Regions from separate parts of the Streptomyces sp. NPDC002776 genome, predicted to be linked through region 2. Evidence: riboswitches for the same ligand, from Rfam matches in the RefSeq annotation. Region 2 holds a riboswitch; the other holds the start of a gene.
The links. A riboswitch is a leader RNA that binds a small molecule or an ion and turns the genes downstream of it on or off. The one in region 2 is predicted to bind S-adenosylmethionine.
Positions count from the first base shown of each region.

Region 1: another riboswitch for S-adenosylmethionine. It lies ahead of ACWD11_RS06055 (aminotransferase class V-fold PLP-dependent enzyme); the one in region 2 lies ahead of thrC (threonine synthase).

Region 1 is NZ_JBSFVG010000002.1:412,276-417,361, forward strand. Features, by position in the region: gene ACWD11_RS06040 (hypothetical protein) at 43-282, opposite strand; gene ACWD11_RS06045 (rhomboid family intramembrane serine protease) at 437-1,174, shown strand; gene ACWD11_RS06050 (Lrp/AsnC family transcriptional regulator) at 1,171-1,452, shown strand; gene ACWD11_RS06055 (aminotransferase class V-fold PLP-dependent enzyme) at 1,454-2,815, opposite strand; SAM riboswitch class IV at 2,949-3,065, opposite strand; gene trpD (anthranilate phosphoribosyltransferase) at 3,141-4,205, opposite strand; gene qcrB (cytochrome bc1 complex cytochrome b subunit) at 4,344-5,086, opposite strand, start outside.
Region 2 is NZ_JBSFVG010000006.1:140,189-145,274, reverse strand. Features, by position in the region: gene ACWD11_RS14850 (cold-shock protein) at 89-292, opposite strand; gene ACWD11_RS14845 (MoaD/ThiS family protein) at 723-998, opposite strand; gene thrC (threonine synthase) at 995-2,281, opposite strand; SAM riboswitch class I at 2,300-2,438, opposite strand; gene ACWD11_RS14835 (glucosyl-3-phosphoglycerate synthase) at 2,589-3,533, shown strand; gene ACWD11_RS14830 (alpha,alpha-trehalose-phosphate synthase (UDP-forming)) at 3,596-4,984, shown strand; gene otsB (trehalose-phosphatase) at 4,995-5,086, opposite strand, start outside.

The DNA.
Region 1 (5,086 bases), on a different contig from region 2:
ATCCCCCTGGCGTGGGGGATCACCCGAGCGGGGCCCGCTCCCTCAGGAGCCGGCGCCCGGCCTGTCCACGAGTTCCACCTGGTCCACGGCGTTGCACCAGCGGCAGCGCACCGACTCGATGGTCTCACTGACCACCTCGCGCTCCTCGACCTTGGGCTCACCGGCGAGGTCGAGGTGGACGTACTCGACGACCTTCGACGAGCGGGTCACATCGAAACGGGTGAGGTTGCCGCAGAGCGTGCAGCGCCACCGCGTGGTGGCCGTCGGCAGGGGAACCGTCATCGCGACCGTTCTTTCCTTCCAGTGTCGGTGACTCACCGGAGTCCCGGTGCGTGTGGCTCGTAACCCTACGGCCTGGCGGGTACCCGCCGCTCGGCCGTCCACAGCGGCGAGGCGGTCCGGTCCGTTGCGTCCCCTTACGTCATGCTCTGTGGTCATGATCAGCAAGTGGAGCAGCACGGTCGTCAGAGGCATGCGGATGCCGTCCGCGCCGGTCACCTACGCACTGATCGGCCTGTGCACGCTGATCTTCCTGATCGGCCCGGCCTCGGGGCTGAACCCGGCCTACGGCACCGGTGACGAACTGCTCGCCGCGCAGCGGGCCTACTTCCGGCGCTGGGGCGTGATCCCGGCCGAACTCTTCGAGGGCGGGGCGCGCGCCGCCCTCACCCCGGCCACCGCGCTCTTCGTGCACGGCAGCTGGGTGCACCTGCTGGGCAACATGCTCTTCCTCTACGTCTTCGGCGCGCTGACCGAGGAACGCATGGGCCGCGTCCAGTACACCCTCTTCTATCTGGGCTGCGGCTATCTCGCCCTGCTGGGGTACGCGGCCGCCAACGCCGACTCCGAGCAGTCCCTGGTCGGCGCGTCCGGCGCGATCTCGGCGGTCCTCGGCGCCTGCCTCGCGCTGTTCCCGCGGGCGAGGGTGACCAGCCTGCTGCCGTTCCTGTTCTTCCTGCCGGTGCGGTTGCCCGCCTGGGTGGTGCTGCCGTTCTGGGCGACCCTGCAGTGGCTGGCCGCGGGCCGGGCCACGAGCGGGCCCGGCGTGGCGTATCTGGCCCATCTCGTGGGCTTCGGCCTGGGGTGCAGTTACGCCTGGGTGCGGTTCGGCCGTACGACTAGAGTGAAGGCCGCCCCAGCGACGCCCGCCCCCGAGGGAGAGAACCAGCCGTGATCACCGCGATCGTCCTCATCAAGACCAGCGTGGACCGGATCCCCGAGATCGCCGAGCAGATCGCCTCGCTGGACAGCGTGAGCGAGGTCTTCTCCGTCACCGGCACCTACGACCTGATCGCGATGGTCCGGGTCAAGGAGCACGAGGACCTCGCCGAGGTCATCCCCGGCCGCATCAGCAAGATCCCGGGCGTGGAGGGCACGGACACGCACGTGGCGTTCCGGACGTACTCCCAGCACGACCTGGAGGCGGCCTTCGCCCTGGGGCTGGACAGCTAGCTCATACGGCGGGCACGCAACGGCCGTCCTCCGTGCGGTAGTTCCACTTCGCGCCGTCGGTGACGAGCTCGCGCACCGCGGTCACGAAACGCTCCACGTGCTCGTCCGGAGTGCCGGCGCCGAAGCTGACCCGGATGGCGTTGAGGGACTTCTCGCCGGGTGCCGCCTCGGGGGCGCCGCACTCGCCCTGGGTCCCCGGGTCGCTGCCGAGCAGGGTGCGGACCAGCGGGTGGGCGCAGAACAGACCGTCGCGGACGCCGATGCCGTACTCGGCGGACAGGGCGGCGGCGAAGTGGGAGCTGTTCCAGCCGTCGACCACGAAGGAGAGCACGCCGACCCGCGGGGCGTCGTCGCCGAAGAGAGAGAGGATCCGGACCTCGGGCACCCCGGCGAGCCCCTGGCGGACCTTCTCGATCAGGTACCGCTCGCGGGCGACCAGGGTGTCGAAGCCGGCCTCCGTGAGGGCCTTGCAGGCCGAGGCGATGGAGTAGGCGCCGATCACGTTCGGCGAGCCGGCCTCGTGCCGGGCCGCGCTCTCGTGCCACTCCACGTCCACTCCCCCGTCCGCGCGCCGGCTGACCTTGCGGCTGGCGCCGCCGCCCACGAGGTACGGCTCGGCCGCGACCAGCCAGTCGGCGCGGCCGGCCAGGACGCCGGAGCCGAAGGGGGCGTAGAGCTTGTGCCCGGAGAAGGCGATCCAGTCGACATCCAGGTCCTGGACCGACACCGGATGGTGCGGGGCGAGCTGCGCGGCGTCCAGGACGATCCGGGCGCCGTGCGCATGGGCGGCGGCGGCCAGTTCCCGCACCGGCCACAGCTCGCCGGTGACGTTGGAGGCGCCGGTGACACAGACCAGGGCCGGGGCGTACGGGTCGCGGGCGGCGAGGGCGCGCTCCAGGGTCTGCACGGCCTGGCGCGGGGTGCGGGGGGCGTCGAGGTAGGTGACCTCGGCGTCCTGCCAGGGCAGCAGGGAGGCGTGGTGCTCGGTCTCGAAGACGAAGACCTGGCAGCCGGCGGGCAGGGCGGCGGCGAGCAGGTTCAGGGAGTCGGTCGTGGACCGGGTGAAGATCAGCTGGTCGTCGGCGCGGCAGTCCAGGAACTCGGCGACCGTCCGGCGGGCGTTCTCGAAGAGGTCGGTGGACAGCTGCGAGAGGTACCCGGCGCCTCGGTGGACGCTGCCGTAGTACGGGGCGTAGGCGGCCACGTCGTCCCAGACCCGCTGGAGCGCGGGGGCGCTGGCGGCGTAGTCGAGCGCGGCGTAGGTGACTTCACCGCCGGTGACGAGCGGGACGGTGACATCCCGACCCAGAACGGGCAGCGGGGCACAAATGGTCTGGGCGGAGGCAGCGGTGGAGACAGACATGGAGGGCTCCCGTGAGAGAAGGGAAGAAGCAGGGGAAAGGGGTGCGCGGAGGCGGGGCTCGGCGGCCCTATCGCATTCGCTTGCTCACGGAAGGCTCCCTCGAACGACCCAGGACCCCTGGTGTATCGCGAGGGGTCCGCGCTTGCCGCGAGCCTTGCTGCTCACGGCCTGGTCCTCACCCGGGGCACCCCGCCACGGACGGAGGGTTGCCGGACAGTCGGCCGGGGCCTCATGACTGTCACTCATGACCTGGTACGGAAATCTAGGGGAAGTGATCGTCGTCCCGCAACCCGTGTCCGGATCACGGGACGACGACCGGGGACCGCTAGGCGTTGCTGGCGGCCACCCAGCGCTCCAGCGTCCGCTTGGCCGCGCCGGAGTCGATCGACTCCGCCGCCTTCGCCATCGCGGTGCGGATCTGCTCGGCCAGGGGCTCCCCGGTCGGGTGCAACGCCACCAGGGCCGCCGCCGAATTGAGGAGCACGGCGTCCCGGACGGGGCCCGGCTCGCCGTTCAGCAGCCGCCGCGCGACGTCCGCGTTGTAGGAGGCGTCCGCGCCCCGCAGCGCCTGAACCGGCACCAGTTCGAGGCCCACGTCCCGCGGGTCGAAGGCTTCCTCGGTGACCTTGCCGTCCCGGACGATCCAGACCCGGGAGGTGGCGGTGGTGGTCAGTTCGTCCAGTCCGTCGTCGCCGCGGAACACCAGCGAGGAGTTGCCGCGCTCGGCGAACACCCCGGCGACGATCGGCGCCATCCGCGGGTCGGCGACCCCGACCGCCTGCGCCCGCACCCGGGCCGGGTTGGTGAGCGGACCGAGGACGTTGAAGACGGTCCTGATGCCCAACTGCCCGCGCGCCGCGCCCGCGTGACGCATCGCCGGATGGAACTTCGCCGCGAAGCAGAAGGTGATCCCGGCCTCCTCGGCGACCTGCGGCACCCGGGAGACCGGCAGCTCCAGGTTGACCCCGAGCTTCTCCAGGACGTCCGAGGAACCGGAGGCGGAGGACGCCGCGCGGTTGCCGTGCTTGACGACCTTGGCGCCCGCGCCGGCCACCACGATCGCGGACATCGTGGAGATGTTGACGGTCTTCGCGCCGTCCCCGCCCGTGCCGACGATGTCGACGGTGTCACCGGACACCTCGATCACATGGGCGTGCGCGTACATCGTCCGGACGAAGCCGGTGATCTCCTCGACCGTCTCGCCCTTGGCCCGCAGGGCCACCACGAACCCGGCGATCTGCGCGTCGGTCGCCTCGCCGCGCATGATCAGGTCCATCGCCCAGGCCGTGTCGTCGGCGCCCAGATCGCGCCCCTCCAGCAGGCCGTTCAGCAACCGGGGCCAGGAACGGCCCGCCGCGGTGTCGCCTCCAGCGGGGGTCACAGCGCTCATGGGGCCGCTCCTGAGTGTCGTAGCAGAGATGCACCCCGAAAGGAGTGCGCTCCCCACCCTATCCAGCCCCGGGCACGGCGAAGGGCCCCGTCCGGTGTACGGACGGGGCCCTTCGCCGTGGCGTGGCGTGCGCAGCGATCAGTGGTGGCCGTGGCCGCTCGTGATCTCCTTGTACTCCTCGACGGTCGGCTTCGGAATCTGGGACTCCTCGCCGTAGTACGCCTTGCTGAGCTTGGCGCGCAGCTTCTCGGAGCCCTTCACCTTGCGCTCGACACCGTTCTCGTCGACCGTCGGGCCGATCTCGGCCGGCTTGTACTGCTCGTGCGCGGTGAGGGTGTGCAGCTGCTCCTGGCTGAGCGGCTCGTGCACCTCGATGAACTCACCGTGCGGCAGGCGCTTGATGATGCCCGACTCGCGGCCGTGCAGCACCTTCTCCCGGTCCCGGCGCTGGAGGCCGAGGCAGATCCGCTTGGTGATGATGAAGGCGACGACCGGGCCGACGAAGAAGCCGATCCGGACGAACCAGGTGATGGCGTTGATCGACATGTGGAAGTGGGTGGCCCACAGGTCGTTTCCACCACCGATCAGCAGGATCATGTACCAGGTGATCCACGCGACACCGAAGGCGGTACGGGTCGGCGCGTTGCGCGGGCGGTCCAGGATGTGGTGCTCGCGCTTGTCGCCGGTGACCCAGGCCTCGATGAACGGGTAGACCGCGATGGCGACCAGGACCAGCGGGAAGATCATCAGCGGGATGAACACACCCAGGACGAGCGTGTGGCCCCAGAAGTTGATCTCCCAGCCCGGCATCACACGGATCAGGCCCTCGGAGAAGCCCATGTACCAGTCGGGCTGGGCGCCGGTGGACACCTGGTCCGGAC
Region 2 (5,086 bases):
CACGGAAGGGCTCGCACCCGGGGGGTTGGGTCCCCTTGGTGCGAGCCCTTCAGCGGAAGACGTAGCTTGCGGTTCGTTGGTCGCGCGTTCAGGCAGATACGCGAACCATGTCGGCCTGCGGGCCCTTCTGGCCCTGCGAGATCTCGAACTCGACCCGCTGGCCCTCTTCCAGGGTGCGGTACCCGTCCATCTGGATCGCGCTGTAGTGGACGAAAACATCCGCACCACCGTCGACCGCGATGAAGCCGTACCCCTTCTCCGCGTTGAACCACTTGACGGTGCCCTGAGCCATGCCTAACTCCCCTATTACTGGCCCTTGCACAGATCCGCACTTCGCGGATCCGGGTCAGACCTCACCCCCCACGGTTTGGGGGCGTGCGCCGGAACGCGTCGACCGCGGCTGAATGTATCTGTCCAACTGCCGTCTGCAACAGGTCAATCGGACGAGAATTCTGGACGCGCACAGTCCGGAATGTAGTGAGAATTCGCCCGAACTCAGGGCAAGTCGGGCCCCATAAAAGGAGCAGATGACGCAAAAGGCGCGCACACTTTGGCTACTTCTCGTCGCATAGGGCTTCAGGACTCATATGCGCCCGGCATGCGAAGTGGGGCGGGTTCCCCAACTGTACCGCGCTCAACCAAGCAGAATTGCCCCCTCCGTTTGTCTTACGGAGAGGGCAATTCGATGAACTCAGAGTGATACGCCTTACCGACGGTAACGATCAGCCGCCGGCCACCGCCGGAATGATGGAAACTCCGGCGCCGTCGGGGATCGCCGTCTGCAGGCCCTGCTCGAAGCGGACGTCGTCGTCATTGACGTACACATTCACGAACCGGCGCAGCTTGCCCTGGTCGTCCAGGACCCGGGCGGCGATTCCGGTGTGGTTCTTCTCCAGGTCGGCGATGACCTCGGCGAGGGTGCCACCCTCGGCCGTCACCTCGGCGGCACCACCGGTGTAGGTGCGCAGGATGGTGGGGATGCGGACTTTGACGCTCATGAGTCGAGGCCAGCCTCTCGGAAGGAGTCGAGGTTCGGGCGGATCGTCGCGGTGAGGCCGGTGCCGGCCACCGCGTCGAGGGTCTTGAGGCCATCGCCGGTGTTGAGGACGACCGTCGTCTTGGCGGGGTCGAGCAGGCCGTTCTCGATCAGCTTGCGCGTCACGCCCAACGTCACGCCGCCCGCCGTCTCCGCGAAGATCCCCTCGGTCCGGGCCAGCAGCTTGATCGCGTCGACCACCTGCTCGTCCGTCACGTCCTCCACCGCGCCGCCGGTGCGCCGGGCGATGTCCAGGACGTAGGGCCCGTCGGCCGGGTTGCCGATGGCCAGCGACTTGGCGATGGTGTTCGGCTTCTGCGGCCGGACCACGTCGTGGCCCGCCTTGTAGGCCACCGACACCGGCGAGCACCCCTCGGCCTGCGCGCCGAAGATCTTGTACGGCCTGTCCTCGACGAGCCCGAGCTTGATCAGCTCCTGCAGCCCCTTGTCGATCTTCGTCAGCTGCGAGCCGGACGCGATCGGCACGACGATCTGGTCCGGGAGCCGCCAGCCGAGCTGCTCGCAGATCTCGTACGCCAGGGTCTTGGAACCCTCCGCGTAGTACGGCCGCAGGTTGACGTTGACGAAGCCCCAGCCCTCACCGGCCGGGTCGCCGATCAGCTCGGAGCAGAAGCGGTTCACGTCGTCGTAGTTGCCCTCGATGCCGACCAGCTCGCCGCCGTACACCGCGGCCATCACGACCTTGCCCTGCTCCAGGTCGTGCGGGATGAACACGCAGGAACGGAGGCCGGCGCGGGCCGCGGCGGCGCCGACGGCACCGGCCAGGTTGCCCGTCGACGAGCAGGAGAGCGTGGTGAAGCCGAAGGCCCGGGCGGCCTCCAGGGCCTGGGCGACGACCCGGTCCTTGAAGGAGTGCGTCGGGTTGCCGGAGTCGTCCTTCACATACAGGCCGCCGGTCACGCCGAGCTCGCGGGCCAGGTTGTCGGCCTTGACGAGCGCGGTCCAGCCGGGGTTGAGGTTGGGCTTGCCGGCCACGTCCGAGGGGACGGGCAGCAGGGGCGCGTAACGCCAGATGTTCGCGGGTCCCGCTTCGATGCGCTTGCGGAGTTCCTCGGTGTCGTACGCCGAGAAGTCGTAGGCGATCTCCAGCGGGCCGAAACACTCCTCGCACGCGAAGACCGGGCCGAGCGGGACGCGGTGTCCGCACTCCCGGCAGCTCAGGGCGGCGGCGGGACCGAGATCGACAGTGGTGTTCCCGGTGCTTGCGACAGTCTGCACAGCCATGTGAGGCGAGGCCCTTTCTCCTCATCTTCCTCACGACGCATCTCGCCGTGAGACGGATTTGGCACCTTCCCTAGCCGGGAGCCTCGCGTGAACGAGACCGGCTGGAGGGTTGCCGGGGCTTCATCGGGCCGTATCCCTCTGCCCCTCTGGATGAGCGGTATGAAGTTGTGAACGCCGGGCCGGCCAGGACATGCGATGGTCACCCGCGTTGTTCAAGACTGTAACCGACGACCGGGACAGTTGAGATAGTCGTCCGAACGGCGAGATGGATCACAAACAGCGGATCACAAGCGAAGGAGCCGCCTACGTGCTGGAAGAAGTCGAGCGCTGGCTGAGCACCCGCTCCTGGTCGGTGACCGATCGCCCGCTCCACCAGATCATGGCCGCGAAGCGCAGCTCGGGCCAGTCCGTCTCCGTCGTGCTGCCCGCGCTCGACGAGGAGGAGACGGTCGGTGACATCGTCGCCGTCATCCGGCACGACCTGATGCACCAGGTCCCGCTGGTCGACGAGATCGTCGTCGTCGACTCCGGGTCCACCGACCGCACCGCCGAGGTCGCCGCGGCGGCCGGGGCGACGGTCGTGCACCGGGACGCGATCCTGCCGCGGCTGCCCGCCGTGCCCGGCAAGGGCGAGGTGCTCTGGCGCTCGCTGCTGGTCACCCGCGGCGACATCGTCTGCTTCATCGACGCGGACCTGAAGGAGTTCTCCTCGGACTTCGTCTCCGGCATCGTCGGCCCGCTGCTCACCGACCCCGGGGTGGACCTCGTCAAGGCGATGTACGACCGCCCGCTCGGGCAGGCGGCGGGCCAGGGCGGCCGGGTCACCGAGCTGATGGCCCGCCCGCTGCTGAACATGCACTGGCCGCAGCTCGCCGGCTTCGTGCAGCCGCTCGGCGGGGAGTACGCCGCCCGCCGCGCCCTGCTGGAACAGCTCCCCTTCCCCGTCGGCTACGGCGTGGAGCTCGGCATGCTGGTCGACGCGCTGCACCTGGCCGGCCTCGACGCGCTGGCCCAGGTCGACGTCGGGGTGCGCAAGCACCGGCACCAGGACGGCCGGGCGCTCGGCCGGATGTCCGCCGCGATCTACCGCACGGCCCAGCTCCGGCTGGCCCGCGGACACCTCATCCGCCCCGCGCTCACCCAGTTCGAGCGCGGCGAGGACGGTTTCGAGCCGCGGACGTACTCGGTGGACACCGAGGAGCGGCCGCCGATGGCGGAGATAGCGGAGTACGCGTCCCGCAAGGTGGCGTAACCCACGCCGCACGCGGCGCATCGCACGTTTGAGCGTTTACGGCACGGGCTAGGTTGGAGCACATGGCTTCCATGTACGGCGCCGCTCAGGTGCTGGTCGCGTCGAACCGCGGCCCGGTCTCCTATGAAGTGCAGGAAGACGGCTCGTTGCGCACCAAGCGCGGGGGCGGCGGACTGGTGTCGGGCCTCTCGGCCATCGGCCCGGACGCCGGTGCCCTGTGGGTGTGCTCCGCGCTGTCCGACGGCGACCGCGAGGCGGTGCGGCGCGGGGTGGGCGAGGACGGCGTGCGGATGCTCGCCGTACCGGCCGAGGTGCACGCGGACGCGTACAACGGCGTCGCCAACTCCGTGCTCTGGTTCGTCCACCACATGCTCTACCAGACCCCGCTGGAGCCCACCTTCGACTCCGCGTTCTGGCGGCAGTGGGAGAACTACGTCCGCTTCAACCGGGCCTTCGCCGAGGCGCTGGCCGACGAGGCGGCCGAGGGTGCGGCGGTCCTGGTGCAGGACTACCACCTGACGCTGGTGCCGGGGCTGCTGCGCAAGCTCCGCCCCGACCTGCGCATCAGCCACTTCTCGCACACCCCGTGGGCCCCGGTGGACTACTTCCGCATGCTGCCCGACCGGGTGGCGCGCGAGGTGCTGGAGGGCATGCTCGGCGCCGACCGGCTCGGCTTCCTCACCCAGCGCTGGGCGGACGCGTTCACCGCGTGCTGCACGCAGCTGGCGGGCGGGCTCGGGGACACCGAGGTCGGGGTGCACGGGCTGGGGGCGGACGCGGACTTCCTGCGCCGCCGGTCGCACGAGGCGGACGTCGAGGAGCGGATGACGGCGCTGCGCGCGGAGATCGGGGAGGGCCGCCGGACGATCGTCCGGGTGGACCGGACCGAGCTGTCGAAGAACATCGTGCGCGGGCTGCTGGCCTACCGGCAGCTCCTCGACGACCACCCCGAGTGGCGCGAGCGGGTCGTGCACGTGGCCTTCGCCTACCCCTCCCGGCAGGACCTCGCCGTCTACCGGGAGTACACGGCCGAGGTGCAGCGGGTCGCCGACGAGATCAACGCCCGGTACGGCACCCCGGGCTGGACTCCGGTCGTGCTGCACGTCAAGGACGACTTCGCGCGCTCCCTCGCCGCGTACCGGCTCGCCGACGTGGCCCTGGTCAACCCCATCCGGGACGGCATGAACCTGGTCGCGAAGGAGGTGCCGGTCGTCTCCGACGAGGGATGCGCGCTGGTGCTGTCGCGGGAGGCGGGTGCGTACGAGGAGCTCGGCGAGCACGCGATCGTGGTGAACCCGTACGACGTCCTGGACACCGCGCGCGCCCTGCACGAGGCCCTGACGATGCCGCCGCACGAGCGGGCCGACCGCTCCAAGCGGCTGGCCGCGGCGGCCACGGCCCTGCCCCCCGCGCAGTGGTTCATGTCCCAGCTGCGGGCGCTGACCGGCTGATCCCGCCGGCTCACCGCAGGTGCGCCGCCAGCTCGCTCAGTAGCGCCACCACTCCCGCGGGGCCCGGGACCACCAGGTCGGCCTTCTCCTGGAGCTCCGGGA